Regions from separate parts of the Polaromonas sp. P1_F9 genome, predicted to be linked through region 4. Evidence: predicted binding sites of a transcription regulator. Region 4 holds the regulator's gene; each other region holds the start of a gene.

Region 1 (4,894 bases), on a different contig from region 4:
ACCGGCTGTATGCGGAGCGTGTAGCCTCTATGAGGCTGTTGCCTTTTGATCCGGAATGGGATGGCGCAACCAATTTCGAAACCAAATAGCACAGTCCTCCAAGTCAGGCCAACCGGAAAACCTCATGAAAGTACGTGTACTCGGCTGCTCGGGAGCCATTGCCAAAGACTGCCGGACCACGTCTTTTTTGCTTGACCATGATTTGTTGGTTGATGCCGGTACGGGAGTGGGAGATCTCACGCTGGATGAGATGGCTGGTGTTGACCATGTCCTGTTGACGCATTCGCACCTCGATCACGTGGCCGCGTTACCGTTGATGGTGGACGCCATTGCAGCCCGGAGAACAACACCTATCCAGATTCATGCGCTGCAGGGCACGATTGACGCACTGAAGGCGCATATTTTCAACAACACCATTTGGCCCGACTTTTCCCGCATTCCCAGCCCCGAGGCCCCGTTTGTCAGTTTTCACCCTCTGGAAATCGGACAAACCTTGTTATTGGCTGGTAAGCAAATAGAGGTTCTACCTGCCGTTCATACCGTTCCGGCTGCAGGCTATGCGGTGGCCACGGGCAAGGGGTATTGGGTGTTCACGGGCGACACGGAACAGAACCCGGCTCTGTGGGCCCGCATTAATCAGATAAAGGTTGCCATGCTGGTCATCGAAACGGCATTTAGCAATCGAGAGCGCGACCTTGCCAAGCGGAGCCTACATCTTTCTCCTCATGCGCTTGCCAATGAGCTCGATTGCATCGAGCGAGGAAACAGTTATCCCATCTACATTACCCATACCAAGCCGGCCGAGACCGACCTGATCATGGCCGAGATACAGCGTTTTGACCAAACCCGCCCGTTTGGCCCGAATGTATCGCACGACATCCGGTGGTTGAGGGCGGGTCAGGAGTTTGAGCTATGAGTGCCGTATTGCAACGTGACCCCCAGGATGAGTTTTTTGACTCGCAAATGCTGCCTCCCCAGGAGCGGGGCGTTACTTTTGAAGCCCTGTATTTCCGGCAGCTTCAGCTAGTTACCAACCGGATTCATGAGACGGAAAATGTCGAGCAGATCATGCTTGAGGCCAGCCAGGACATCTGCAAGCTTTTTAATGCGGACCGGTTAACACTTTATGCAGTCAACGAAGACCGCAGTTCCATTGTTTCCAAGGTCAAGACGGGGCTCAATACCAGCCGCGACCTGAAACTTCCGGTTAGTGCTCAGAGCATTGCGGGATACGTAGCCATGGCTCGCCAGATGGTGAATATCGCGGACGTCTACGATGAGGAGGCACTGAAGAAAATTCATCCTGCATTGAGCTTTCTCCAGGAAGTCGACAAGCGATCCGGGTATAGAACCAAGCAGATGCTGGTGGCGCCCGTCATGGACGGAGACACGTTGTACGGCGTTCTGCAGGTTATCAACAACCGGAGCGATCAGCCTTTTGGAAAGCTTGAGGAAGACGGAGCACTGCAGCTATGCAAGACTTTGGGTATTGCCATACGTCAGCGCATGCAAAAAGCAGGGGACAGCCAAAGGCGCAAAGCCACCAAATATGACGGTCTCGTGACCGAGGGCGTGTTGTCTCAGGAAGAGTTGCAGCAATGCATCCTCCAGGCTCGAGAAGAGGGCAAGTCGGTCGAGCATATGCTGATGGCCAGCTTCCACATTCGGCCTACCCAGATCGGTGCGTCGCTCGCCAAATTTTTCGGCGTTGCCTACGAACCATTCAATGCCGGGCGGATCCGCTCGGAAATGCTGCACGGAGCATTGAAACGGGACTTCATTGAACAGCAAGGCTGGATTCCACTGGAGGAAACCACGGACGGCCTCGTGATCATGTGTGTGGATCCGGAAGCAGTGCGAGGGGCGCGCGTGGTTCCCCAGGTGTTTCCCCGCGTCTCCAAATTTTCTTACCGCGTTACAACCCAGACGGAATTTGAGGAGACCCTGGGACAGCTTTTTGGCATGGCTGCAGACAGTAGCACCATCGACCAACTGCTTGCAGACATGGACTCGCCGCTGGAGAGCGAGTCCAGTGATGACTCTTCCCTGGAGTCTGCGGCGGCCGACAATGAGCTGGTCAAATTCGTCAACAAGGTCATCATCGACGCATATAACCAGAAGGTGTCGGACATTCATATCGAGCCCATGCCGGGCAAGGCCAAAACCGGTATCCGCTTTCGCATTGACGGTACCTTGCAGCCCTACATTGAAGTGCCGGCGCAGTTTCGCCAGGCCATGGTCACGCGGCTCAAGATCATGTGCGACCTTGACATTTCTGAAAAGCGCAAACCGCAAGACGGGAAGATCAAGTTCAAAAAATACGGCCCACTCGACATCGAGCTGCGTGTGGCTACGATTCCCTCCGCCGGTGGCGTGGAAGATGTGGTTATGCGGATTTTGGCCGCGGGCGAACCGATTCCACTTGAAAAACTCGGGCTGACGGCACACAACAAAGAGCGACTGGAAAAAACTGTTTCTAAACCCTACGGCCTTTTCTATGTATGTGGCCCCACGGGCTCCGGCAAGACCACCACGCTGCATTCCATCCTGAAATTTCTCAACACGCCGGATACCAAAATCTGGACCGCCGAAGACCCTGTGGAAATTACACAGAAGGGTTTGCGCCAGGTGCAAATCAACCGGAAGGCGGGCATCGACTTCGCGCTGGTCATGCGTGCTTTCCTGCGAGCCGATCCCGACATCATCATGGTCGGAGAATCGCGAGACAAGGAAACCGTGGCCATGGGGGTGGAGGCCTCACTGACGGGTCACATGGTTTTCTCGACACTGCACACCAATTCCGCCCCTGAATCCATTACGCGCTTGCTGGACATGGGTATGGATCCTTTTAATTTTGCAGATGCGCTGCTGGGTATCCTGGCCCAGCGCCTGGCCAAAAAACTCTGCGACTGCAAAGAGGCGTATCAACCGAGTGCGCAGGAAGTCAAGGATTTCATCAAGGAATATTCGGAAGAATTGCGTAATACCGAAGCCTGGAAGGCCGATCCTGGCGGCGAGTCACAAAAGCTGTATGAAGACTGGATGGAGCGCTACGGAAAAGACGACAAACTGACCTTGTACCGCGCGGTCGGCTGCGACAAGTGCAACAAAACCGGCTACAAAGGCCGGGTTGGTTTGCATGAACTGATGATTGCGGATGACGCTGCCAAAAAACTGATCCAGGAGCGGGCTCGCGTAGCGGAGCTGTTTGCAAGCGCTGTCAACAGCGGCATGCGCACGCTCAAGATGGACGGCATGGAAAAAGTGCTCATGGGCTTGACGGATCTCAAGATGGTCCGATCCGTTTGTATCAAGTGACAAAAATGTCGTTAGATTTTGGGGTACGGGTCAAAAAAGTAAGTTGTCAGTCTTTTACGGTCCAAAAATCACGAAAAAGAAGGCTCTTTAACGTGGCATAAAAACTGCTGAGAAGTTGAGCTAGTTTTTTTAACCAAGGAGTTTTTATGAAACGTTCAATCCAAAAGGGTTTTACCCTGATCGAATTGATGATCGTCGTGGCGATTATCGGTATCCTGGCTGCGGTGGCGCTGCCTGCTTACCAGGACTACACCATTCGTGCAAAAGTGTCTGAAGTGATTCTGGCTGCATCACAGTGCCGTACCAGCATCACTGAAACTGTGCAATCTTCCGCCAGCACGGTCCTTCCTACGGCCAATAACTGGGGCTGTGAAAAGAATGCCAGCACTCCGACAGCCGCAAGTGCGCCCACGAAATATGTTTACCAAATCTCGACCACTGCCGCTGGTGTGATTACTGTGGTTACGCAACCTGCTACCGATCTGAAAGATGCCGCCAGTACGCAGGTCCAGCTGGTTCCGTTCAAGGATTCCAGTACGGCACTTGCCAGCACCGATGTCGGTGCAACCATTTACAAATGGGTTTGCGGTCCTGGAACAACAGCTCCAACACCTACCAAATACCTGCCAGGTTCTTGCAGGGGTTAATTGCAGCGCTGCTGCCTAAAACAGCAGCCCGGTATTGCATGTAAAACGGCGCGTCGAATGACGCGCCGTTTTATTTTTGGCGCGACCCTAAAAATATCAATGGGAGTTTACAAGTTGATCTCGGAAACCTGGGTACGACAGAGGGCTTTCACGTGGTTGTCGGCCCTGGCATTTTTTGCGTATTTATTGCCTAACCACTATTCGCCCTGGCTTACCGCCCATCAAGAGTGGACGATGGCCTTGGCGTTCTTGCCCCTAACCTTATGGGCGGCAATCTATCGCGTGCAAAGTGTGCCGCTACTATCGTGCGCTGCCTGGGTTCTGGCGATAGTGCCTATAGTGCAATACTGCTTTGGGTTGGTGGCCTTTAGAGGCGATGCGGTGATGGCATTTTTGTACCTCCTGGGGTTCGGACTCGCCGTTTTCACGGGCTCCCGCTATGTCAAGCCTCATGGTGATCGTCCGGTTGATCTGACGCGCGTTACAGGTCTGTGGCTCGCCATTTCGATGGCGGCAATTGTGTCCATGGGCATCGCGTTTCACCAATGGCTGGATCTGGGCAAGCTCGCGATTTTTGTAATTGGCCTTGAGCCGGGCGCACGAGTCTACGCCAATCTGGCTCAGCCGAATCATTTCGCCACGTTATTGCTACTCGGCCTGACTGGGCTGCTGTTTTTATTCGAAGCAAGAAAAATACAAGCCACGGTTGCGATGGGCGCGGCCCTTTTGCTGGCATTGGGTCTGGTCATGACCGGCTCCCGCTCTGTCTTGTTGGCATGGGCTTGGCTTTTGGTTTTATATGTACCGTTGCGTAAGCGATGCCAACTGCGTATCAGCGCAAGCGCAATTGGCCTGGTCGCGGTCTTCTATTTTGCCGTTGCGTTCGCATGGCCTGCGATCAATCAATGGCTGCTGCTTGGAGATGATGC
Region 2 (8,370 bases), on a different contig from region 4:
GATGTCCCCCTGCTCCACCTGCTGGGTCTGGTAGTCGATCTCAAGCTGCGGCTTGAAGCCCAGCGCGCGGCCCAGATAGCTTTGCCCCTGGGAAATCCACACACGGTGGTCGTTGGTCAGTTGTTCCAGCGCCTTGCCGCGCAGGCGGTAAATGCGTGAATCGCCCACATGAAAAATATGCGCAGTGGTCGACTTGATGACCATGGCGCTCAGCGTGCACACATAGCCTTTGTCCTTGTCGTAGCGGTACTGGCTTTTCTGGGTTTGGGCATGCAGCCAGGAGTTGGTGGCGCTCAATATCCGCTCGGCCGATGTCTTGACCGACCAGGCTTCCGAGGTGCAGTAGTAGTCTTCAAGAAAACCAGTGACGGCGTACTGGCTGGCCACGTCGCTGACGGCGCTGCTGCTGATACCGTCGGCCAGCGCAATGGCGATGCCCTTGGCGCTCAGTTGCGGCTCTTTCGGCACATAGATGCCGTGGAAATCCTGGTTGGTTTCCTTGCGGCCCTTGTCCGAATACTGACCTGCCGATATCTTCAGTTCACTGGCCATGTGGGGTACCGGCAAAGCCCCCGCGCATGCAAGATGCGCGGGGGCTTTTGTTTTGAGGCGGATTATTTAAAGGAACGTGATGGTCCGGTTTTAATGTGCGTGGCGTACAGCGTTAAGCCGGTGAAGGCCAGGCCGCCCACCAGGTTACCCAGCACCGTCGGGATTTCGTTCCAGATCAGGTAGTCCATGATGGTGAAGTGCGCGCCCAGCAGCAGGCCGGACGGGAACAGGAACATGTTCACGATCGAGTGCTCAAACACCATGTAGAAGAACAGCATGATGGGCATCCACATCGCGATCACCTTGCCGCTGACCTGGGTGGAGATCATCGCACCGACCACGCCGGCCGACACCATCCAGTTGCACAGCATGCCGCGCACGAAGAGGGTGAGCATGCCGTTGGCGCCGAATTTCTGGTAGCCCAGCGTGCGGTTCTCGCCGATCACGCCGAGGGCCTTACCGACGGCGTTGGGCTCGGTGGAAAAGCCGTTGGTGACGTAGATCGCCATCATCACGGCCACCGTGAAGGCGCCCAGGAAGTTGCCGGTGAACACCAGGCCCCAGTTGCGCAAAACGCCCTTGACCGTGACGCCGGGACGCTTGTCGATCAGCGCCAGCGGGCACAGCACGAACACGCCGGTCAGCAAGTCAAAGCCGAACAGGTACAGCATGACGAACCCCACCGGGAACAGCACGGCGCCCAGCAGGGGCTGGCCGGTCTGCACGTTGATGGTGACAGCGAACCAGGCCGCCAGGGCCAGGATGGCACCAGCCATGTAGGCCCGGATAACGGTGTCGCGGGTGGACATGAAGATTTTGGATTCACCCGCATCCACCATCTTGGTCACAAATTCCGAAGGCACTAAATAAGCCATACGATCCCTCTAAGTCCTGTTTTGCCAAAAAAAAACCACCTCGGATCTTCAACAAAAGATGAAGACCGAAGTGGACGCCGTTATCCATTCAGATCGATTGGGCACCGCGAAACTCGCTGCACCCTGCGCAGGCCTTCGTCAGCCTGACCTGATGGATGCAAGCACATACCGTGCCGCCAACAAAACACCGCGAATCCGGCCTTGCCGGCCCCCGGAGGCCCTGAGGAAGCACTGCGCCGCCCCAAATTTGTGCATTTCAACACCGTTGGCAAATATTTTGGTGCCAACCGGTACATGACCTGGCAAACCCAGGCGCTGGCTTGGGCGATCCGCACCTGGCAGCACCACAGCTTTTCGGCGGCCAGCTGATTCATGAGGCTGACATGTCCTTCCAAAAGAATAGGCGCTCCAACGCCACTACTTTTTCTGGAGAAACCCATGGATCGCCGACAATTTGTTAATTCAACTGCTGCCGTGTTGGGAGGCTCGGCCATGGTGCTTCCCCGCCTCGCCAAGGCGCAGTCAGCCCCTGCCCTCATCACGCGCGAAGCCATGCGGCCCCAAATGGCCCACGGAATTCAAAGCGGCGATCCAAAAGCGGACGGCGCGGTGATATGGACCCGAAGCGACCGGCCTTCACGCCTTTGGCTGGAGTGGGCAACGACCGCCAGTTTTACCAATGCCACGCGCGTGCGGGGCCCTTACCTGATGGAGGACACCGACTTCACCGGGCGCGTGGACCTGACGGGCCTGCCGGCGGGCCAGGAAATCTTCTACCGGGTGGTATTGCAAGACCTGCATAACGAACGTGTGCTGTCTGAAGCCGTGGCCGGCCACCTGCGTCTGCCTGCCGGCGCAGGGGCCAAGGCTGTACGCGACGTGCGCTTTACTTGGAGTGGCGATACGGCCGGGCAAGGTTGGGGCATCAACGAGGCATGGGGCGGCATGAAAATCTACGAGCAGATGCGAAAGGTCAACCCCGACTTCTTCCTGCATTGTGGCGACACGATTTACGCCGACGGCCCCATCACGGCGCAGGTCAAGCTCGCTGATGGTTCCCTCTGGAACAACGTGGTCACCGAAGAGGTCAGCAAGGTCGCGGAAACGCTCAATGAGTACCGCGGCCGCTATCGCTACAACCTGATGGACGCCAATGTGCGCCGCATGGCAGCTGAAGTGCCGCAAATCTGGCAATGGGACGACCACGAGGTGGCCAACAACTGGTCGGACTCCAAAGACTTCGGTGCTGACAAGCGTTACACGGAAAAGAATGTGCCCTTGCTGGTGGCGCGCGCCACCAGGGCCTTTCATGAATTTGCGCCCCTACGCCGTACCGCCGACGTGGAGAGTGAGCGTGTGTACCGCCATTTGCCCCAAGGCCCCCTGCTGGACATGTTTGTGGTCGACATGCGCAGCTATCGCGGCCCCAACAGCCATAACCTGCAAACCAGCGAAACCGAAGAAAGCGCCTTTATGGGCCGCCCTCAAATTGCCTGGCTGCTGGACGGACTCAAGCGCTCAAAATCGGTCTGGAAAGTGATCGCCGCCGACATGCCCATCGGCCTGCATGTGGACGATGGCAAAGACAGCGACGGCCGCAGCCGCTGGGAAGCCATCGCCAACGGTGACGATGGCGCACCTCTGGGCCGCGAAATCGAAACTGCGCGCCTGCTGCGCGAGATCAAGCGTGCCGGCATCAAGAATGTGGTGTGGCTGACTGCCGATGTTCACTACACCGCCGCGCATTATTTCGACCCGGCCAAGGCCAGGTTCAACGATTTTTCACCATTCTGGGAGTTTGTGTCGGGCCCGCTCAATGCCGGTGGATTTGGGCCCAACAAAACCGACGCCACCTTCGGCATGCAGGTGATGTACCAGAAGGCCCCCACCGAAGTGAACGCGCCACCCACCAACGGCATGCAGTTTTTTGGGCAGGTCGACATTGATGCCAAAACCAGGGCCATGACGGTCACCTTGAAAGACCTGGCCGGCGCGTCGCTTTACACCAAGACACTGGCGCCACAACGCGCCTGACCGGCAGCACCCGGGCTCTTCACTTGCCTTCCATCAGCTTCACCAAGGCCCACAACACCCGGTTCGCCGGCGTTGCAACACCCAGCGCCTCACCGCGCCTGACCACCAGCCCGTTGAGGTAGTCGATTTCGGTGGGTTTGCCGCGCGCCAGGTCTTGTGCGGTGGATGAAAACTGGTTGGGCATGCTGCCGGCCAGTTTGTCCACGGCCAGATGCATGTCGCCCTGCACCCGCACGCCTTCGGCCTCCGCCACGGCCAGGCATTCGGCCACCACGTCGCGCATGACGTCTTTCACGCCCTCGCCCTGCACGGTTTTACCGTACGGCAGCTGCGCGATGGCCGAGACCGCGTTGTAGGCGCAGTTGAGGATGAGCTTGGCCCACAGTGCGCCGCGCACGTTGCTGGAGATTTCAACCGGCACACCGGCTGCGATGAAGGCCTGGGCCACGGCCTCGCTCCGGCTGGCCGGCTCGATCACCAGTTCGCCGCGGCCGTGGTGCCTGACGTGGCCGGGGCCTGCCATTTCGGTGGCCACGTACACCACGGCGGCAGCCACTGCATGCTGCGGCAGCACGGTGCGCAGGCGGTCGGCGTTGTCCACGCCGTTTTGCAGGCACAGCACCAGCGCATCAGGCGCCAGGTGCGGCCGTATCAATGCACCGGCCGCTTCGGTGTCGGTGGATTTCACGCAAAACAGCACCAGGTCAGCCCCCTCAACGCCGGCGGGTTCGCTGCTGGCGGCCAGGCGCACGTGTTCGTCGAAAGTGCGGGTTTCCATGTGCAGGCCGTCACTCTGGATGGCGTCAGCATGCCGGGGCCGGGCGATTAGCACCACGTCAAGCCCGGCACGGGCCAGCATACCGCCGTAATAACAACCAACAGCGCCTGCGCCCATCACGGCGACTTTGAGGGATTGGGTCATGGGTGTCTTTGCCTTCGGTGAGATGCAGATACGGAAACGGAAGAGGAAAAAGGAATTGTGGGTGAAGTCTGCCGCCCTTGCCGGCGACCGGGCCTCTTGGGAACCTTTCCGCGGTCTACGCGGGGCCGCCGGCAAAGCGCCGGGCCAGCTGGTCACGCTCGAAAGCCTCGACGACGAAGTCGATAAACACGCGCGTCTTGGCAGGCATCTGGCTGCGCGTGGCGTAGTAAATCGAGATCGCGCCGGCATCGACATACCACTGCGGCAGCACCCTGACGAGTTCACCGCGTTCCAGCGCGGGCAGTACGTCGGGCACGCCCAGCAACGCCACACCCAGGCCCAGCAACGCTGCGGCGCGCATGGCCGTCGGGTCGTTCACGACGACCGACTCGGTGAGGCTTGCCGGAACTTCCACACCCGCCCCATCGCGCATGACCCACTGGCGCACCCGGCCCGTTGCGCTGGATCGCAGGGCGATGCCGTTGAGCGCCGCCAGGCCCGCAGGGTCGGCTGGGGCTTGATGGGCGGCCATATAGGCGGGTGACGCCACTGCGACCAGGTGAATCGGGGCCAAGGCGCGCGACACTACGCCCGGAGACAGCTCAAAGCTGCCGCCAATGGCCGCGTCATACCCTTCGGCGATCAGGTCAACCGGCCGGTTCTCAAAGTGCCAGTCGGGGCGAACCAGGGGATAGCGGGCCAGAAAACCCGGCAGCAAAGGCACGATGTACTCGGTGCCGAAGGTGGGCGACATGCTGACCTTAAGCTGACCTGCGGGAGTGCCGCTGTCGCTGGAAACGGCCGCGATGGCGGATTGCAGCGCGTCGAGGTTGCCGCCAATCGAGACCAGGAAGCGTTCCCCGGCTTCGGTCAGCGTGAGTTTGCGGGTCGAGCGCTGAAACAGCCGCACGCCCAGGTTTCGCTCCAGCATGGCGACGTTGCGGCTGACGGCGGCAGGCGTCAGGGCCAGGCGCCGTGCCGCCTCAGAAAAGCTGCGGCCTTCGGCGCTGCGCACAAACGATTCGAGGTTGGCCAGGGTTTCCATTTCCCCATCTTAAAGCAATGATTGAAAATAATTCAATCAATTGCCGGCTTATCAAAAGGCAATCAAAAACCCATCATTCACCCATCAACAACCCAGGAGTGAATTTATGTCTACCCCCTCAACCCCATCCAGCACCCCCAGCATCGGGATCGTCGGTGCCGGCGCCATCGGCACGGCATTTGCCAAAACCCTGGCCCGCCAGGGCATCCATGCCACGCTGTCCAACAGCCGCGGCCCGGACTCGCTCAAAGACATCGTGCGCGAACTCGGCCCCACCATCCACGCCGGCACCGTCAAGGAAGCCGCCACAAAAGACATCGTGCTGGTGGCCGTCAACTGGGGCCGCCTGCCTGAAGCGCTGGCCGGTTTGCCCAACTTTGGCGGCCGTGTCGTCATTGACGCCAACAACGCGGTCGAAGGCCCTCCTCTGCGGCCCGTTGAGTTGAACGGCCGAGCCTCCAGCGAAGTGTTTGCCGAGCTGGTGCCCGGCGCGCGCGTGGTGAAGGCCTTTAACCACCTGGTCGCCCAGCTGCTGGCCACAGACCCTGCCGACCAGGGCGGCAAACGCGTGCTGTTTTTCTCAGGCGACGACGCCAAGGCAAAGGCGACCGTGGCGGCGCTGATCAGCCAGCTCGGGTTCTCGGGAATCGACCTCGGCGCTTTGGCCGTGGGTGGACGCCTGGCGCAGTTCCCCGGCGGCCCGCTGCCCATTCTCAACCTGGTGCAGTTCGGCTGAAGCCGCAGCAATCGCTATCAAATCAATAGCTGCTTGCGCTCGTCCCTATTGGCCTGCAGCCCGTTTTGACACTCAAAAAAGGCCTTTCGAGGCCTTTTTTTGGGGTGTTTCAGGCCCGCGGCAGCGTGATCCGGGCGCAGAGGCCGCCGCCGCCAGCAGGTAGCAGTTCAAACTTTCCGCCATGCGCGCGCACGATGCGGTCCACGATGGCCAGGCCCAGCCCTGCGCCGGGCGGGCCGGTGCGTGTGCTTTCAGCGCGGCGAAAGGGTTGCTTCAAGGCCTCGGCCTGCGCTGCGTCAATGCCGGCACCATGGTCAGTCACCTCTAACCAGACCGAGTCGCCTTGCACGCCGGTGGCCATCGTGACCGGCGGCAGGCCGTGGCGCCAGGCGTTTTCAACCAGGTTGGTGAGCACGCGGCGCATCGCACGCGGGCGCAAGGACACGGGCGGCGGGTTGCCACCCTGCAGCGCCACCGGCATGCCGTGCCCGGCCGAGGCGGCCGCCACCTCAGCCGCCAGCACATCCAGCGCCACCGGCGCCAGCGCTTCGCTTTCGGTGCTGCGGGCAAAGTCCAGGAACTGGCTGATGATGGCGTCCATTTCTTCCACGCCGCGTGTCATGCGGGCCATCAGCTCATCGTCGCCTTGACCGGCTTTTTCGGCCTTGTCGCGCAGGATCTCGATGCCCAGGCGCAGCTTGGTCAGCGGCGTGCGCAGGTCGTGCGACACCCCGGCCAGCATCAGCGCTCGCTCGTCGTCGGCCTGGGCCAGGCTGCGCACCATCTGGTTGAAGCTGCGGCTCAGGTCGGCGATTTCCGTGGGTCCGTCTTCAGGCAGCGGCTGCGGGCTGGTGCCGCCCGCCAGTGTGTGCGCCGAAGCCATCACGCGGCGCAGGGGCTGGTTCAGGTAGCGGTGAATCAGCAGCGCGCCCAACAAGGCCAGCAAGGCGCTGGCGAGCGAGGTCACGACCCAGGCGCCGGTGAATTCACGCGCCGGCAGTACGCCGGGCAGGTTGACCCAATGGTCGGCGCCGTCCAGGCGCAGCCGCACCGCCAGGCTGCCGCCGGCTTCGCGCCGCCAGATGATTTCAGAGCCCTCGCCTTCCAGCGCAATGCCGCGCGAGGCTTCATTGACGAAGCGCCGCTCAAGCCGGCTCAGCAGCCGGCGTTCGCCGCGGCTGTCAATTTCGTCGTCATCGGCAATGCCCTGCATGGCGCGGCGGTTGAACTGCGCGACAAAAGCCTCGCGCTGCGCGGGTGGCATGGCGGCCAGGCCGGCGCGGATGGAGCTGACATTGCGCGCCACCGCCACCGAAAGTTGCGCCAGCCGCGGTTTGATGATCAGCTGACGCACCAGCAGCGCACTGGCCAGCTGGCCGACCACGATGAGCACCACGATCAGCAGCACATTGCGGCCGAACAGGCTGCGCGGAAACAGCTTCATGGAAATAGCCTCACGGCTTGCCCGCCTTGGCGTTTTTTGCCGCACCGCCTTCCGGCACAAACACATAACCCACGCCCCACACGGTCTGGATGTGCGCCGGCTGCGACGGGTCGGCCTCCACCAGCTTGCGCAGGCGCATGACCTGCACGTCGATGCTGCGGTCAGTGGCTTCGTGGTCGCGGCCATAGGCCAGCTCGATCAGCCTGTCGCGGCCCAGCGGCCGGTTGGGGTGCAGGGCCAGCGCCTGCAGCAGGCTGAATTCACCGGTGGTGAGTGGCACGTCTTCGCCGTTTTTTTCCAGCCGGCGTGCTTCCAGCTTTAAGGTGAAGGCGCCAAACTGCACCGTGCCCTGGCCGGGCAGCGGGCCGCTGTGCGCGCCCAGCATGCGCTGGCGGCGCACCAGCGCCTGGATGCGGGCCAGCAGCTCACGCGGATTGAAAGGCTTGGGCAGGTAGTCGTCGGCGCCCATTTCCAGCCCGACGATGCGGTCCACCGGGTCGCCGCGGGCAGTGAGCATGACGATGGGAATGGTTTCGCCCTGCGCGCGCAGGCGGCGGCACACCGCCAGGCCGTCTTCGCCCGGCATCATCACATCGAGCACCAGCACGTCGAAGCGCTCGCGCGCCAGCAGGGTGTCCAGGGTTTTGGCGTCTTCCAGTGTGCGCACGGCGTAACCCTGGTCGCTCAGGTAACGCTGCAGCAGGCTGCGCAGGTCGGCCTCGTCGTCGACCACCAGGACCCGGGCCAGTGGCTCGCTCATCG
Region 3 (8,370 bases), on a different contig from region 4:
GCCCGCGCCTTTCATCGCCACTACGCACCCGTCGTGAGCAACGGCGCCCTGGAAAAATTCCTCAACGACACCTTCTCATCGCTGTCTGACACCGGCGCCGCCAAGGCTGCCAACGTGGAAGACCTCGAGAAGGCATATACCCTGCAATTCGACGTTCCCGGCCTGGCCCGCGAACAACTGGATATCGGCATCGAAGGCGACGTGGTTCGTGTCTCCAGCAAGGAAGACGCACCCCGCAAAATCAAGGCCGCATGGCGCTTCCCTCTGGAGATCGATACCGCGTCCAGCACAGCCAAACTTGAGAATGGCGTGCTGACGCTGACGCTGGGCAAGAAGGTCCCTGTCAGCAACGTGACGCATCTCGACATCCAGTGAATGTAGCCCCCCACGGTCGCTCACTGCGTGTAGCTCCCTTCCCCCCGTGGGGGCCGCTGCGCCTGCGGCCCGACAAAGCCGGTTCCGCGGCCCCTGCTGGAGGGGAGAGCACCCAGGGCACTTGCCGATTTCAGGGTTCACGCAATAGTCAGTTCGCCCAAACTCCAGCGCGGCTTCACGTCAAAGGTGTAGCCGTGTTGCAGTGTTTCCAGGCCGGCCTGTAAGCGCATACCAGCCGCCAGGGCGATCATGGCGCCGTTGTCGGTGCATAAATGCAGCTCGGGGTAATGCACGCGGATGCCTCGTTGTTTGCACACGGCATTAAGTTGGCTGCGCAGCAGCGCATTGGCGCCCACGCCGCCAGCCACCACCAGGCGCTTCAACCCGGTTTGCGTCATGGCTGCGAGTGATTTTTTCACCAGCACTTCAACGATGGCCGCCTGCGTAGACGCGGCCAGATCGGCTTTGCGGCTTTCCAGATCCGGCCCCAGTTTTTTGGCCTGCGTCAGCACCGCGGTTTTGAGCCCGGCAAAGGAAAAATCCAGGTCACCGCTGTGCAGCAAAGGCCGCGGCAACTTGAAGGCCGCGCCGTCACCGCCCTCAGCCAGCTTCGACAGATGCGGCCCTCCGGGGTAAGGCAGGCCCATCAGCTTGGCCGACTTGTCAAAAGCCTCACCCGCCGCATCGTCAATGGTTTCACCGAGCAATTCGTAACTGCCGACCCGGTCCACGCGCATCAGCTGGGTATGGCCGCCAGACACCAGCAGCGCCACAAAAGGAAACTCGGGCGGGTCGGCGCTCAGAAAGGGCGACAGCAAATGCCCTTCCAGGTGATGCACACCCATCGCCGGCTTGCCAAGCGCCGCCGCCAGCGAGCAAGCAACACCCGCCCCCACCAGCAGTGCCCCCGCAAGCCCGGGGCCCCGCGTATAGGCCACCACATCTACCTGTGCAAGGTTGCTGCCCGCCTCCGCCATCACCTGGTGGGTCAACGGCAAAACGCGCCGGATATGGTCCCGGCTGGCCAATTCCGGCACCACACCGCCATAAGCCTGGTGCATGTCAATCTGGCTGAACAAGGCGTGCGACAGCAAACGCGGCACACCGCTGCCGCTGGCATCCACCAGCGCCACACCGGTTTCATCACAACTCGATTCGATTCCAAGAACTCTCATCTTTGAAGTGTAAGGTTTGGAGAGAACTCCCCATACCAGCAGGGCCGCGGAGTCGGCAGGGGCACGGTTCTTGCACCGCTTGGCGCATGACACCGTCCCAATCCCTGCGCCTTGTCATCATCGCCCCGGACCTGCTGGAGTCCGTGTCCGATGACGCCCATGCACGGGAATTGGCCGAGCGCTCGCGCCAGCTGCGTATCGGCCTGCTGGAAAACGGTTACAACATCGTCGCGGTGCTCCCGGCCGATACCTTCCTGGATGAGCGCCTGGCGCAGCTGCAACCCGACATGATCATCGTGGACGCCGAAAGCGAGGCCCGCGATTCGCTGGAGCATGTGGTGATGGCGACGCGGGACGCCCGCCGGCCCATCGTGCTGTTCACCAACGACAACGACACCAGCCACGTCAAGGATGCCGTCGCCGCCGGCGTGTCGGCCTATGTGGTGGCCGGCCTCTCTCCGGACCGCATTCGGCCTATCCTGGATGTGGCCATGGCGCGCTTTGAACACGAGCAGGGCCTGCGCAAGGAACTGGCACACGCCAAAACAGAGCTTCATGACCGAAAAGTCATAGACCGGGCCAAGGGCATGCTGATGCAGCGCCAGGGCCTGACCGAACAGGCTGCCTTCGAAAAGCTGCGCAAGGCAGCGATGGACAAGGGCCTGCGGCTGGGCGAAGTCGCCCAGCGCATGCTCGACGCTCTGGATTTGCTGGGATGAATACCGGGCCTGATATCGGGTAACCCTCAATTGGTGCACCGCACAAATACGGTGCAAGCATCAAACCACCGCCTCGCACCGCCTTTCCCCGCAGCCACTGGAGCAGGCAGTGCACCCGGGGCACTTTCCCTTCTTAAAGCGACTCTCTTTCACAGCACTCAGCATCGCTGGCACAGCTTTTGCAATGCCCTAGGCACTGGTCAAGGATGGCCAACCGGCACAGCACTTCAATGGCGAAGTGTGTGGTGCCCCCAAGGAACAAAGGCGTTCGCACCCTGCATCACGTTCAACGTGTTGCCCGGGTCGAGCGCCTTTTTTGTTTTTTCTTTCGTTTTAACCATCAGGAGCCGCTGACATGACTGAACTGCTGAAATCTTCGCTGACACGCCGTACCGTGCTTCAGGCCGCGGCCGTAGGCGCCGTGGGCATCAACCCCGCCCTGCGCGCTGCCGTCTATGCCCAGGGCTCGGACGCACCAGAGAAGAAGGAAGTCAAGATCGGCTTCATTCCACTGACCGACTGTGCCTCCGTGGTCATGGCCTCGGTGCTGGGCATTGACCAGAAATACGGCGTCAAGATCATCCCGACCAAGGAAGCCAGTTGGGCCGGCGTGCGCGACAAGCTGGTCAACGGTGAGCTGGACTTCGCCCACGTGCTCTACGGCCTGGTCTACGGCGTCCACATGGGCACAGCCGGCCCCAAGAAGGACATGGCTGTGCTGATGACGCTCAACAACAACGGCCAGGCTATTACGCTGTCCAAAAAACTGGCAGACAAGGGCGCCGTAGACGGCGCCGGCCTGGCCAAACTCATGGCCAGCGACAAGCGCGAATACACCTTCGCCCAGACCTTCCCCACCGGCACGCACGCCATGTGGCTGTACTACTGGCTGGCCGCCAACGGCATCAACCCGATGAAGGACGCCAAAGTCATCACCGTGCCGCCGCCGCAGATGGTGGCCAACATGCGCGTGGGCAACATGGACGGCTTCTGCGTGGGTGAGCCCTGGGGCCACCGCGCCATCATCGACGGCATCGGTGTGACCGCTGTGACCACCCAGGACGTCTGGAAAGACCACCCCGAGAAAGTGCTGGGCACCACCGCCGACTTCGTCAAGAAATATCCCAACACGGCGCGCGCCGTCACCGCCGCCATCATCGAGGCCGGTAAATGGATTGACGCCAGCCTCTCCAACAAGAACAAGATGGCCGAAACCGTGGCCGACAAGAGCTACGTCAACACCAGCGTGGACGCCATCAATCAGCGCATCCTGGGCCGCTACCAGAACGGCATGGGCAAGACCTGGGACGACCCCAATTACATGAAGTTCTACAACGACGGCGCGGTGAGCTTCCCTTACCTCTCCGACGGCATGTGGTTCCTCACACAGCACAAGCGCTGGGGCCTGATCAAGGATCACCCCGACTACCTGGGCATTGCCAAGCAGATCAACCACATCGACGTCTACAAGCAGGCAGCCACGGCGGCCAAGGCCAGCGTTCCGAAGGAGATCATGCGCAGCAGCAAGCTGATGGACGGCACCGTGTGGGACGGCAAGGATCCGAAGAAATACGCCGACAGCTTCAAGATTCACGCCTGAACAGTCACGCTCGAGTCATTCAACCTTCCCACGTAAAGAGGTGACGCCATGGTCAGTGCAGTATTTCACACCCCGCTGGAGGCGGCCGCCCCGGCAAGCCGCAGCAGCGAAAGGCCCAGAGATGCCGCCGCTATCAATTCGATAGCTGGTGGCACTCATCCAACGGGCGCTACAGCCCAAAACAGCATGAACGCCCCAACAAAACCCACCCCAATCACCAAGCCATCCGGCGATGCCTCCTGGCTCTGGCTCAGCGTCCTGCCCCCCCTGCTGGGCCTGGGTTTGCTGGTGCTGATCTGGGAACTGGTTTTCATGGGCACGGCCGGCAGCATTCCCTCGCCCAAAGACACCTTTGTGCAGGCGGTGCAGATCTTCAGTGATCCGTTCTACAGCAAGGGGCCTAACGACCAGGGCGTGGGCTGGAACGTGCTGTCTTCGCTCAAGCGCGTGGCCATGGGCTTCGGCATGGCGGCTGTCGTCGGCATCCCGGTCGGCTTCATGATCGGGCGCTTCAACTTTCTGAGCCGCATGTTCAACCCGCTGATCAGCCTGCTGCGCCCGGTCTCGCCGCTGGCCTGGTTGCCGATTGGTCTGCTGGTCTTCAAGGGCGCCAACCCCGCAGCCATCTGGACCATCTTCATCTGCTCCATCTGGCCGATGATCATCAACACGGCTGTCGGCGTGCAGCGCGTGCCCCAGGACTACATGAACGTGGCGCGTGTGCTCAACCTCAGCGAGTGGAAGATCGTCACCAAGATCCTCTTTCCCGCCGTACTGCCTTACATGCTGACCGGCGTGCGCCTTGCCGTGGGCACCGCCTGGCTCGTCATCGTCGCGGCCGAGATGCTGACCGGCGGCGTCGGCATCGGCTTCTGGGTCTGGGACGAGTGGAACAACCTCAACGTCAAGAACATCATCATCGCGATCTTCGTGATTGGCATCGTCGGGCTGGTGCTGGAGTTCGCACTGATCAAGCTTGCAACAGCCTTCACGTTTGAAGAAGTCAAGAACTGAACCGCTCGAACAAAAGGAGAACGAAGCCATGACATCCTTCACTACCAAGTACATCGAAATCCAGGGCGTCGAGCAAACCTTCAAGACCAAAAAGGGGCCGTTCTGCGCACTGCAGAACATCAACCTCACGGTAGCCAAGGGCGAGTTCGTCACACTGATCGGCCATTCCGGTTGCGGCAAATCCACGCTGCTCAACCTGATTGCCGGCCTGACCACGCCCACCGAAGGCAGCTTGCTGTGCGCCAACCGCGAAATCGCCGGTCCCGGCCCCGAACGCGCCGTCGTATTCCAGAACCATTCACTGCTGCCTTGGCTCACCTGCTTCGAGAACGTTTACCTTGCCGTCGAGCGGGTGTTTGCAGCCACTGAAAACAAGGCCCAGCTCAAGGCCCGCACCGACGCCGCACTGGCCATGGTCGGGTTGACGCCGGCAGCGCAAAAACGTCCCGGCGAAATTTCGGGCGGTATGAAGCAGCGCGTCGGCATTGCACGCGCACTGTCGATGGAACCCAAAGTATTGCTGCTGGACGAGCCTTTCGGCGCCCTTGATGCATTGACCCGCGCCAAGCTGCAGGACGAACTGCTGCAAATCGTCGCCACCACGCAAAGCACGGTGGTCATGGTGACCCACGACGTCGACGAAGCGGTCCTCCTGAGCGACCGCATTGTGATGATGACCAACGGTCCCGCTGCCACGATCGGCGAAGTGCTGCCGGTGGAGCTGCCCCGCCCGCGTTCCCGCGTGGCGCTGGCCGAAGACATCCGCTACCTGGGCTACCGCAAAGCCGTGATTGATTTCCTTTACACCCGCCAGGGCCACGTCGAAAAAGCGGCCTGAAAAGGCCAGACCGGAAAAGCGGCAAACAAGCCGCTCCGGGATTTTCAAAGGGAGGTTTTTAATGTCTGCAGTTTTGCCAATCCCCGGCGCCGACAGAATCGCCTATGGTGCACCGGCCAGCACGCGGCCTGTGCGCTCGAGCGGCCTCGCCTCGCTCGGGAAGTACCGTGAAATCATCATCGCGGTCGCGCTTTTCCTGCTGTTTGACCTGGGGGTGCTGGTCCTGAACTTCTACACCTCGTTCAAGATCGACCAGGACACCGTGGCCATCAACCTTTCCGGCCGCCAGCGCTATGTTTCGCAGCGTGTCGCGCGGACCCTGCTCGAACTCGACGCCATGCGGGTGGCGGGCACGCCTTACAAGCCCGAGACACTGGCCGAGCTGCGTTCAGGCGCAAAGATCTTCCAGGCCTCCCATGTCGCATTCCGCGAAGGCGGCACCATTCCCGGCGGCGACGGCAAACCGGTGTACCTGGAGCCCGTGGTGTCCAGCCGGGGCCGCGAGCTGGAGGATAAGGTGGACGCGCTGTGGAAGCCCTACTTCGAGCTGCTCCAGCCCCTGCTTGCCGGCGACGGCTTCACGCAGACGGAACTGGCTGCCGCGCTGGCCTATAGCCAGGCCAACAACATCAAACTGCTGGGCGTTGCCAACGACTTCGTCACGGAAACGCAGCAGATCGGCGCCTCGCGCGCCAGCGTGCTGCGCATGGTGCAAACCGTCGGCATCGTGCTGGCACTGCTGAATTTCGCCTTCATTCTGTTCAAGTTCCTGCGCCGCCTGAAAACTTCAGACGCCGCAATTGAAGCTGCCACCGAAGAAAACCGGGAAATTCTCGCCAGCGTGCGCGAAGGCCTGTTCCTGCTGACACCCCAGCACCAGCTCGGCTCCCAGTTGTCCCGTTCGACCCATGCACTGTTCGGCAAAACACTGGCACCGGGGCAAAACTTTTTCTACCAGCTGTCCACCCTGGTTTCCGACAAGGCATTGACCGATGCGCGGGACTATGTCGAGTTGCTGTTCTCTCCACACGTCAAGGAGCAGCTGATCCAGGGCATCAACCCGCTGTCGGAAGTGGAACTCACCGTCAGGAACCGGCTGGGCCAGGACACCAAGCGCTATCTTTCTTTCCATTTCAACCGGGTGCAGGACGGCGCCACGGTGCGGCACCTGCTGGTCACCGTACAGGACATCACGCAAAAGGTCGAGTTGCAGGCCCGGTTGACCGGCGAACGCCAGCGCTCGCAAAAAGAGCTGTCCATGATGCTCAAGGCTTTCGAGACGGAGCCGGCCATGATGCGCGCCTTTGTCGAGCGGGCTGAAGCGTCCCTGCTGGAAGTCAACGACCTGCTGCGAAGCACTTCATCGGCCGCCTCGGAAGTCCAGGTGCTCAAAGCTGTGGACGGCGCCTACCGCCGCATCCACGCCTTCAAGGGTGACGCAGCATCGCTCGGCCTGGAAATCCTGGCCACACTGGCCCATCAGTTCGAAAGCGAGTTGCAAAAGCTCAAGGACAACGGCGCCGCCACCGGCGACGCCCTGCTGGCCCTGCCTTTGCCGCTCGAGGACCTGCTTGCCAAGGTCGGCGCCTTCAAGGCGCTGGGCCAGAAGCGCTCAGGCGGTGACACGGCGCCCGCCCCGGACGGTTCCGCATCGCAAGGACTGAACGCCGTGCTGACCCAGCTGGCAAATGAAGTCGGCACCGACTGCGGCAAACGCGTGGATGCCGAGGTGCGTATGGGCAGTGCGCAGGACATGCCTGCCGACAAGATGAACCTGCTGCGCGAAATCGCCATCCAGCTGCTGCGTAACGCCGTGGTGCACGGCGTGGAAGCACCCTCCGTGCGGCGCGCTGCGGGCAAGGCAGAGGCCGGGCGGATCGCCGTCAACCTCACCCGGAACGAAGACGGCCAGTGGCAGCTCAGCGTTCGCGATGACGGCGCGGGCCTGAATGCGGCCGACGTTCGCCGCCGTCTGCTTGAATTGGGCTGGTACACGTCAGAGCAGCTGCAAAGCTTCAGCGAGCAGCAGATCGTTGCACATATTTTCAAGCCGGGCTTTTCCACGGCCGGCGCCACCTCCCGCCACGCAGGCCGCGGCGTGGGCCTGGACCTGGTGCAGACCAACGTGCAGCAGCTGGGGGCGCGCCTGCTGCTCTCCAGCACGCCCGGCCAGCACACCGAATTCAAGGTTTCTTTTTCCTGATTTTTTGAAGTAATCCCGCAATGGCCATCACATACCTCACACAGGAGCTTCTCCATGCGACTGCTGATTGTTGACGACTCCAACATGATCCGGACCCGGATTTCGAGAGTGGTGCAAAACGGCGGCATCAAGGGCGTGGTGCTCGCAGGCCTGGCCAAAAACGGCCTCGAAGCCGTGCGGCTGGCCCGGGCAACCCGACCTGAGGTCGTTACCATGGACCTGACCATGCCCGAGATGGACGGCATTGAATGCATCACCGCATTGCTGAAGTTCGACCCGTCCATCAAGATACTGGTGGTCAGCGCCCTCAGCGACAAATCAACCGCCATCCAGGCGCTCAAGCTGGGCGCCCGCGGATTCGTCGCCAAACCCTTTACCGACGAAGAGCTGCAGATTGCACTGCTCGACGTTGCAGACGTGCGCTAAGGACATTGTTATGGCCACAC
Region 4 (8,370 bases):
CCAAATTCATCGATCGGCTGGTTGCGGTGGTCCTGCTGCACGCGTCCTCCGGCATGTCCTTGCTGGCGGCGCTGGTCGCGCCCCTGCAGGCCGGTGATGCCGGCCACGCCTGCCACATCGATACGTTCGCCGTAAGGCGGGTTCACCAGCATCACGCCCGACGGCGCGGGCGGCATGCGCTGCAAGGCATCGCCGCCGCGAAATTCCACCGCATTGGCTACGCCCGCACGTTCGGCATTGCGTTCGGCAAAGTCGACCATGCGGAAAGACACGTCGCTGCCGAACACCTTGGCCGTGGGTTCCGTGATGGCGGCCTCGGCCTGGTCGAGCAGGCCGTCCCACACATGGCCCTGGAAGGGCAAGTATTTCTGAAAGGCAAAACGGCGATTGATACCGGGTGCGATGTTGCAGGCGATCTGCGCGGCTTCAATCGCGATGGTGCCCGAGCCACAGCAGGGGTCGTACAGCGGCACGCCGTCTTTGCAGAGCTGGTCCCAGCCGCTGGCGGCGATCATGGCAGCGGCTAACGTTTCCTTCAGCGGCGCGTCGCCCTTGTCTTCACGCCAGCCGCGCTTGAAGAGCGGCTCACCCGAGGTGTCGATATAAACCGTAACGGTGTCGGTCGTCAGGTGCACGTAGATACGCACATCAGGCCAGCGCGTGTCGACGCTGGGCCGCACGTCATCGAACTTGGCGCGAAAGCGGTCGGCAATCGCGTCCTTGATCTTCAGCGCCGCGAAGTTCAGGCTTTGCAGCGGGCTGTGCTGGGCGGTGATCTCGACCTTGAAGGTCTGTTTGGGCGTGAACCAGATTTCCCAGGCCACGTTGGCAGCAGCGTTGTAGAGGTCTTGTTCGCTGCGGTACTGGTTGTGCTGCAGCTCGATCAGCACGCGCTGCGCCAGGCGGCTGTGCAGGTTGAGCTGCAGGGCGTCGCGCCATGAGGCCTGCAGTTGCACGCCCGCGCGCCAGGCTTTGCCGTCGATACCGGTGACACGCTTGACCTCGGTGGCCAGCAAGGTTTCGACACCTGCGGCGCACGGTAGAAAGAGTTGGAGTTGATTCATGACTGACTTTGAGGGGCGGGGCTGCGCGGCCTGATCGGGCGGCTAGAGTGATTTGCGCAAATTGGCGGGCGCGATGCGCAGGGCTTCGCGGTACTTGGCCACGGTGCGGCGCGCGCATTCAATGCCCTGCTCTTTCAGCATCTCGGAAATCTGGTTGTCGCTGAGAGGCTTCTTGAGGCTTTCGGACGAGACGAACTGCTTGATCAGCGCGCGCACCGCCGTGCTGGAGGCATTGCCGCCGGTTTCGGTGCCGAGTGCGGAGCCAAAGAAATACTTGAGCTCGAAGGTGCCGAAGGGCGTACCCATGTACTTGGCCGTGGTCACGCGTGAGATGGTGGACTCATGCAGGCCCAGCTCGTCGGCAATTTCGCGCAGCACCAGCGGGCGCATGGCGAGTTCGCCGTGTGTGAAGAAGTTTTTCTGCCGCTCCACAATCGCGCTGCTCACGCGCAGGATGGTGTCAAAGCGCTGCTGGATGTTCTTGATGAACCAGCGGGCTTCCTGCAGGCGCTGCTGCAAGGCCTGGCCACCCTGGCCCTTGTGCTGCTTGAGGGCATTGGCGTAAATGTCGTGCACGCGCAGGCGCGGCATGACGTCGCCATTGAGCGAAACCTTGAAGCCCCGGCCCGATTTGATGACGATGACGTCGGGAACGATCAGGTTGCGCTCCACGTTCACAAAGCGGCGCCCGGGCTTGGGGTCGAGCCGGCCAATCACCGTGATCGCGCCCTTGATGGCGGCTTCGGTGAACCCACACAGGTGCGACAGGCGCTTGACGTCGCGCTTGGCCAGCAGCTCCATGGGTTGCTTGCACATGGCAATGGCTGCGCGGGTTTCTTCGCAGTCCTTGCAGTCCAGCAGCTGCAGGCTCAGGCATTCGGCCAGGTTGCGCGCACCGACACCGGCCGGCTCCATGTGGTGCAGCAGCTTGAGCGCCATCGCAAAACGCTGCTCCAGCTCTTCCGCCTGCGCCATGTCATCTCCTGCAAGACCGGCCGCGAGCGACGCCAGGCTGTCTTCAAGGTAGCCGTCGTCGTTGAGCGACTCAATGAGGAAGTGCAGCGCGGCGCGGTCTTCTTCCGACAGGCGCAGGCTCAGCGACTGACGGTGCAGGTGGTCCTGTAGCGATTCATGGCTGCCGGTCAGGTCAGACGCCTCGGCTTCGCTCTCTTCATTGTTATTCTTGCGCGGCGGCGCATCGCTGCCCCACTCGCTGTCGTCGGGCGTGGTTTCTACCGTGCCATCGCCTTCCCAGCTTTCCTCGAGCTTGGGCTCCGCACTGACTTCGGTGTCATTTGGGGCTGTAGCGCTAGTCTCGTCTGTGCCGCCAGCTATCGAATCCGTAGCAGATTCAAACTCGCGGCTGTCCTGGCTCACCGGTGTGTTGATGTGCTCCAGCCCAAACTCTTCGCGCACCGCCGTCTCTTCCGACACTTCCAGAAACGGGTTTTCATCGAGCATCTGCTCGACCTCCTGGCTCAGCTCGAGCGTCGACAGCTGCAACAGCCGGATCGACTGCTGCAACTGGGGCGTCAACGCAAGATGCTGCGAGACGCGGAGTGACAGACCTTGTTTCACTGGAGGTTTAACTTGGCTCGTTGATAAAAGAGCGGAAAGAATTTTTCAAGCAGGGGCCGCGGATCTGGCTTTGCCAGGCCGCAGGCGCCGCCCCCTCGAGGGGGGAGGGAGCTACACGAAGTGAGCGACAACGGGGGGGAGTCATCTCTACATCTTGAAGTGTTCGCCGAGATAGACGCGGCGCACATCGGCGTTATTCACGATCTCGGACGGTGTGCCTTGCGCCAGCACATGGCCGTCGCTGATGATGTAGGCGTGGTCGCAAATGCCCAGTGTTTCACGCACGTTGTGGTCGGTGATCAGCACGCCGATGCCGCGCGATTTGAGGAAGCCGATGATGCGCTGGATTTCGATCACGGCAATGGGGTCGATACCGGCAAAGGGCTCATCCAGCAGGATGAAGCGCGGCTGGGTTGCCAGCGCCCGCGCAATTTCGACCCGGCGGCGTTCACCGCCCGAGAGAGCTGGCGCCGGTGAATTGCGCAAATGATCTACCCGCAAATCCTGCAGCAGGGCGTCGAGCCGCGACTCAATGTCTGCGCGCCCCAGCGGTTTTCCGGCTTTGTCGAGCTGCAGCTCCAGAACGGCACGCACGTTTTCTTCCACCGTGAGCTTGCGGAAAATAGATGCTTCCTGCGGCAGGTAGCTCAGGCCCAGGCGGGCGCGCAGGTGAATCGGCATGTGCTCGACCGACTCGCCATCGATGGAGATTTCGCCTGCATCGGCGCGTACCAGGCCCACGATCATGTAGAACGAGGTCGTTTTACCCGCACCGTTGGGGCCCAGCAGGCCCACGACTTCGCCTTTTTGCACAGACAGCGAAACGTCCTGCACCACCTTGCGACTGCCGTACGATTTTTGCAGACCTTGCGCAACAAGGCGGCTGGGGGTCGGGGAAGGAGCGACCGGGGCCGCTGAAGTGTCAGTCACCACATCCATCTGTGCAGGTCTTTCTAGTTCTTTTCATTGCCCAGCGTCGTGCTGGGGCGCAGAACCGGGGCGGGGCCTGCGGGCGGCGCCGCGACGGGTGCCGAGGCTGTCGCGCGGGGTGACAGCATGGCGCGAACCCGTCCAGTGGGGTTGCTGGCCGTACGGTTTTGCGCGCCGCCATCCACGGTGAAGACGTCGGTGTTGTTGTCGTAAACAATCAGGCCGCCGGTGGTTTCGTCCACCAGGGTGGCGCCGTTGTAGCGGCGCACCACGGCCCGCTTGATGAACTTCACCAGGTCGGCGCGGCTGTCATATTCAATGCGTTCGCCTTCGCCCTCGATGTATTCGTCTACGCCGTCACGCTTTTTCCGGTAGAACGCCAGCTTGCCGGGCGCCGCGATGGACACCGCCTGCTGGTAGCCCTCGGGATCCTGCATGACGTCAACGCGCTCGCCGCGCACGATGGTCGTGCCCTTGGTGATCACCACATTGCCGGTAAAAACGCTGGTTTGCTTCAGGTCGTCATAACGCAGGGCATCTGCCTCCGCGTTCATGGGCTTGTCCCGGTCGGCTTTTTCGGCACAGACCGGGAAAGCTGCCCCCAGCGCCAGGATGGCTGACAGGATGAGGGAAAAAATGGGGTGTTTCATAAGGCACGAATCTTGCTGCTTGGTGTTGGCCCATTGTAGCCATGCCAGCTGCGGGAATGACTTACTCCGAAAAAGTAGGGGCATAAAAAGCCATAAAAAAACCCGCCGTGCAAGGGGCGGGTTTTCGAAAGGGCGGCGCCGGCGTGGCTTTGCCGGGCCTTATTTTTTCGCGTTGCGGGACTGCCCAATCAGGTAATCGGTAACCTGAAGGGCTCGCGCCATGGTCTGGGTCATGGTGCCCGTGGTGTAGTAACGCCCGGCGATGCCCAGCGCGGGAACGCCGTCAACCTTGTAGACATCCTGCAGTTGCGTGGCCTTGCGTGCCTTGGTTGTCACCGAAAAGGAGTTGTACAACTCCACAAATTTGGCCTTGTTGAGGCCTTGCTTTTCGGCCCAGACGGCGACCGTATCGGCGGTATTGAGCGGCTGTTTTTCTACGTGAATGGCGTTAAACACCTTTTTATGCAGTTCTTCGACCTTGCCCATGGCTTCGAGCACGTAATAAAGACGCTGCTGGGGTTCAAAGTCCGGGCGGAAGGACACAGGCACGCGCCTGAGCACGACGTCTTTTGGCAATTGCTTCATCCAGGCTTCGAGCTGAGGCTCAAAGGCGTGGCAGTGCGGGCAGCTGTACCAGAAGAATTCCACGACTTCAATCCGGCCTGCCGGGGCTTCGGTCGGCGCGGGCTTGTCCAGCGTCAGGTAATCCGTACCGTCCTTGAAAGCCTTGGCTTGGGCATGCGCCGCGGTGGACAGCGTGGCGCCGCCCAACGTAGCAGCGGCCACCGAGGCGGCGGAAAGCGAAAACTCACGGCGTTGCATCAAATTTTTCTCCTGAATGACGGGAATACTCGTACTCGTTGGTACTGCGGCCCCTGAAAAAGTTCAGTCGGCCATCAAAGTGTCAGCGCTGGACCCTGACCAGGGCCGTTTCTATCGAATTGTTGTCCAGGCGCTCCTTGGCCTTGTCGGCATCTTCCTTTTTATCGAAAGGGCCAAGGCGCACGCGGTACACCGTGCGGCCGGCCTGCTCGCGCTCCGTCACTTTGGCCTGCATGCCCAGCAGCAACAGCTTGGCGCGTTGCTGTTCCGCATCTTCCGGCGTGCGAAAGGCACCGGCCTGAATGAAATAGCTGAAGGGATCCGCGCCCGGACCGGACGACAGGCCTTCGACCTTGGCCTTTGCCAGATCGCCCAGCGGATCGGCAGGCGCTGGTTTGGCCACTTTGGCCGGCGCTGAAGCGGCGGCCCTGGGTGCGGGCCCGGCGGAGGGGTCGGGTACTGGAACACCGGGCACTTCAATCGCTGCCGGAGGCGGCGGCTTGGGCTGGTTTTTACCGGCCAGCGGGGCGTTCGGATTCCAGTCCTTGTTTTTCTTGGCTTCCGCCGCGTCGCTGTCGGGATTGCGTGCCTGGCTCTTGTTCATGAACGGAACCGGCACCTTGGTGATGTAAACCGCCACCGCCAGCGCCGCGCCCAGGCCGATCAGCGCGCCAATGATCAAACCCAACAGGGTTCCGCCTCGTTGTGTATTCATACCTTGCCCACGTTCATTGTCTTGTCCTGAAATTCGCATGGTTTACATCTTGCGCGGGGCGCTCACGCCCAGCACTGCGAGGCCATTGTGCAACACCTGCGCGGTCGCGGCGACCAGCGCCAGACGGGCAAGCTTCACAGCTTCGTCGTCCACCAGGATGCGCTCGGCATCGTAATAGCTGTGATAACTTGCCGCCAGTTCCCGCAGGTAAAAAGCCACGTCGTGTGGTGCAAAACCATCAGCCGCGTTGGTCAGCATGTCGGGGTACTTGGCCAGCAGCAGCATCAATGACTGCGCCTGAGGGCTGTCCAGCGCCGAGAGGTCGACAGCTTTGAGGCTGGCTTCATCGCCACCCTGGCCGGCCCAGGTGGTGAGGATGGAGCAGATGCGCGCATGCGCGTACTGCACGTAGTACACCGGGTTTTCATTGTTCTTGGCCAGTGCCAGGTCGATGTCGAAGATGTATTCGGTGTCGGGCTTGCGGCTGAGCAAAAAGAAACGCACCGCGTCGGCGCTGGTCCATTCGATCAGGTCACGCAGGGTGACGTAGCTGCCGGCGCGCTTGGAGATCTTGACCTCTTCGCCATTGCGCACCACACGCACCATGGTATGCAGCACGTAGTCGGGGTAGCCCTGGGGAATGCCTTCGCCGGCGGCCTGCAAGCCGGCGCGCACGCGGGCGATGGTGCCGTGGTGGTCCATGCCCTGGATGTTGATGGCCTTACCGAAGCCGCGTTCCCATTTGGCCAGGTGATAGGCCACGTCCGGCACAAAGTAGGTATAGCTGCCGTCGCTCTTTTTCATCACGCGGTCTTTGTCGTCGCCGTAATCAGTCGACTTCAGCCACAGCGCGCCGTTCTGCTCGTAGGTCTTGCCGGCGTCTTTCAGTCTGGCCACGGCGGTGTCGACACGGCCCGAACTGTACAGGCTGGACTCTAGGTAGTAGTTGTCGAACTTGACTGAGAAGGCCTTGAGGTCCAGGTCCTGCTCGTGGCGCAGGTAGGCCACGGCGAACTGGCGGATCGAATCGATGTCTTCCACGTCGCCCGAAGCGGTGTATTCGCGGTCGTCAGACTTGACGGTTTTTTTGGCCAGGAAGTCGGCCGCGATGTCGGCGATGTAGTCGCCGTTGTAGGCCGACTCGGGCCAGCCGGCGTCGCCGGGCTTGATGCCCTTGGCGCGTGCCTGCGTGCTGGTGGCGAGCGTCTGGATCTGCACGCCCGCGTCGTTGTAATAGAACTCGCGCCAGACCTTTGCGCCTTGCGTGGCGAAGAGGTTGCAGATGGCATCGCCCAGCGCGGCCTGCCGGCCATGGCCCACATGCAGAGGGCCGGTCGGGTTGGCCGAGACGAACTCGACGATCATCTTGCGTGCCGGGTCGGCCGGCTGCACGCCGAACTGCGCGCCGGCGGCCAGCACTTCGCGCACGGTCTCCTGCTTGGCGGCGGGCTTGAGGCGGATGTTGATGAAACCGGGGCCGGCGATTTCGATGGCGTCTACCCAGCGTTCAAACGCGGGCTGCTTGAGCAGGTTGGCGCGCAGGCTCTCGGCCACCTGGCGCGGGTTGAGCTTGAGCGGCTTGGCCAGCTGCATGGCGGCCGTACAGGCGAAGTCGCCATGGGCCGCCACCTTGGGGGATTCAAAGGCAGCTTTGTCGCCTGCGCCGGGGGAAAGTTCTTCCAGCCCCGCGGCCAGAGCCGCGAGCAGGTCTTTTTTAATCGAGAGCATGGGCCGATTTTACGATTAAGCCATGTGCCGTCCGGAGCCCGCAGATACCCGGTCATCGAATTTGCCCGCCGCGGCGTTATGTGTTGGAATTCCAGCCGGAACTCAAACCTGTTTCCCCAACCCAATGGAGCCACCATGAAAAAGCTGTTATCCCTGATCGCCGCCGTTTTTGCCGTCTCGATGGCCTTGTCTCCGGTGGCGCACGCCGCGGACGCTCCAGCCAAAACCGCACAGCAAACCAAAATGGGCGCCTGCAACAAGGACGCTGAAGGCAAGAAGGGCGATGAGCGCAAGGCATTCATGAAAGAGTGCCTGAGCGCCAAGAAGGAAGCGCCAACGCAGCAAACCAAAATGAAGACCTGCAACGTCGAAGCCAAGGGCAAAAAGGGCGACGAGCGCAAAGCCTTCATGAAGGAATGCCTGAGCAAGTAAGCCAGCCGTATCAAGCCGAACCAGCCCGCCATGGATGTTATGGCGGGCTTTTTTGCGCCAAAATTCTTTCTGGATGCTATTAATTCGATAGCAGCTTGCGCTTGTCTACAAAGCGCAAGCGGTACTTGTTGTCTATAAACGCACCGTCACACCTGCAGCAGCTGCCCCTGTGCCGCCTGCTTGACCGCCTGCGTCAATCGTTGCGCCGCAGCGGGTTCACGTGCCCAGTGCTGCCAGTACAGCCGCACATCGACCGTGCAGCCCGGCAGCACTTCCTCCAGCGGCGGCTTGCGGGTGCGCGCGGCCAGCAACAGGTCGGGCACCATGCCCCAGCCCATGCCAAGCTCCAGCGCAAGCTCGAATGCATCCACCGCCGGCACGAAGTGGCGCGGGTACAGCGCGTCGCGCAGCCCGAAATGCTGTTCGAGAAAAGTGTCCTGCAGCGCGTCCT

Evidence for each region. Region 4 encodes sigma-54, which starts transcription at its own class of promoters, with help from an activator protein. Its sites were predicted from a motif close to TGGCANGNAANCTGCTTT; they were not measured.
Region 1: AC1DYR_RS15400 (pilin) is a predicted target of sigma-54. The motif match lies at 3,412-3,429, and genes of this name have one in related genera.
Region 2: AC1DYR_RS10285 (formate/nitrite transporter family protein) is a predicted target of sigma-54. The motif match lies at 1,586-1,603, and genes of this name have one in related genera.
Region 3: AC1DYR_RS06710 (CmpA/NrtA family ABC transporter substrate-binding protein) is a predicted target of sigma-54. The motif match lies at 2,438-2,455, and genes of this name have one in related genera.

What each region holds. Positions count from the first base shown of each region.
Region 1 is NZ_JBFUBT010000004.1:851,884-856,777, reverse strand. It holds gene AC1DYR_RS15415 (CHASE2 domain-containing protein) at 1-89, shown strand, start outside; gene AC1DYR_RS15410 (3',5'-cyclic-nucleotide phosphodiesterase) at 125-916, shown strand; gene AC1DYR_RS15405 (GspE/PulE family protein) at 913-3,318, shown strand; gene AC1DYR_RS15400 (pilin) at 3,465-3,965, shown strand; gene AC1DYR_RS15395 (PglL family O-oligosaccharyltransferase) at 4,023-4,894, shown strand, end outside.
Region 2 is NZ_JBFUBT010000003.1:289,128-297,497, forward strand. It holds gene AC1DYR_RS10280 (bifunctional protein-serine/threonine kinase/phosphatase) at 1-552, opposite strand, end outside; gene AC1DYR_RS10285 (formate/nitrite transporter family protein) at 615-1,427, opposite strand; gene AC1DYR_RS10290 (alkaline phosphatase D family protein) at 1,866-3,461, shown strand; gene AC1DYR_RS10295 (ketopantoate reductase family protein) at 3,481-4,383, opposite strand; gene AC1DYR_RS10300 (LysR family transcriptional regulator) at 4,499-5,428, opposite strand; gene AC1DYR_RS10305 (NADPH-dependent F420 reductase) at 5,535-6,164, shown strand; gene AC1DYR_RS10310 (ATP-binding protein) at 6,274-7,608, opposite strand; gene ompR (osmolarity response regulator transcription factor OmpR) at 7,619-8,368, opposite strand.
Region 3 is NZ_JBFUBT010000002.1:320,830-329,199, forward strand. It holds gene AC1DYR_RS06695 (Hsp20/alpha crystallin family protein) at 1-375, shown strand, start outside; gene tsaD (tRNA (adenosine(37)-N6)-threonylcarbamoyltransferase complex transferase subunit TsaD) at 513-1,550, opposite strand; gene AC1DYR_RS06705 (ANTAR domain-containing response regulator) at 1,637-2,269, shown strand; gene AC1DYR_RS06710 (CmpA/NrtA family ABC transporter substrate-binding protein) at 2,625-3,869, shown strand; gene ntrB (nitrate ABC transporter permease) at 4,056-4,883, shown strand; gene AC1DYR_RS06720 (ABC transporter ATP-binding protein) at 4,912-5,721, shown strand; gene AC1DYR_RS06725 (ATP-binding protein) at 5,783-7,924, shown strand; gene AC1DYR_RS06730 (response regulator transcription factor) at 7,979-8,350, shown strand; gene AC1DYR_RS06735 (chemotaxis protein CheX) at 8,361-8,370, shown strand, end outside.
Region 4 is NZ_JBFUBT010000008.1:55,787-64,156, forward strand. It holds gene AC1DYR_RS20160 (THUMP domain-containing class I SAM-dependent RNA methyltransferase) at 1-1,064, opposite strand, end outside; gene AC1DYR_RS20165 (RNA polymerase factor sigma-54) at 1,107-2,642, opposite strand; gene lptB (LPS export ABC transporter ATP-binding protein) at 2,790-3,581, opposite strand; gene lptA (lipopolysaccharide transport periplasmic protein LptA) at 3,596-4,222, opposite strand; gene AC1DYR_RS20180 (thiol:disulfide interchange protein DsbA/DsbL) at 4,382-5,044, opposite strand; gene AC1DYR_RS20185 (SPOR domain-containing protein) at 5,127-5,759, opposite strand; gene argS (arginine--tRNA ligase) at 5,802-7,487, opposite strand; gene AC1DYR_RS20195 (PsiF family protein) at 7,623-7,919, shown strand; gene AC1DYR_RS20200 (HTH-type transcriptional regulator ArgP) at 8,066-8,370, opposite strand, start outside.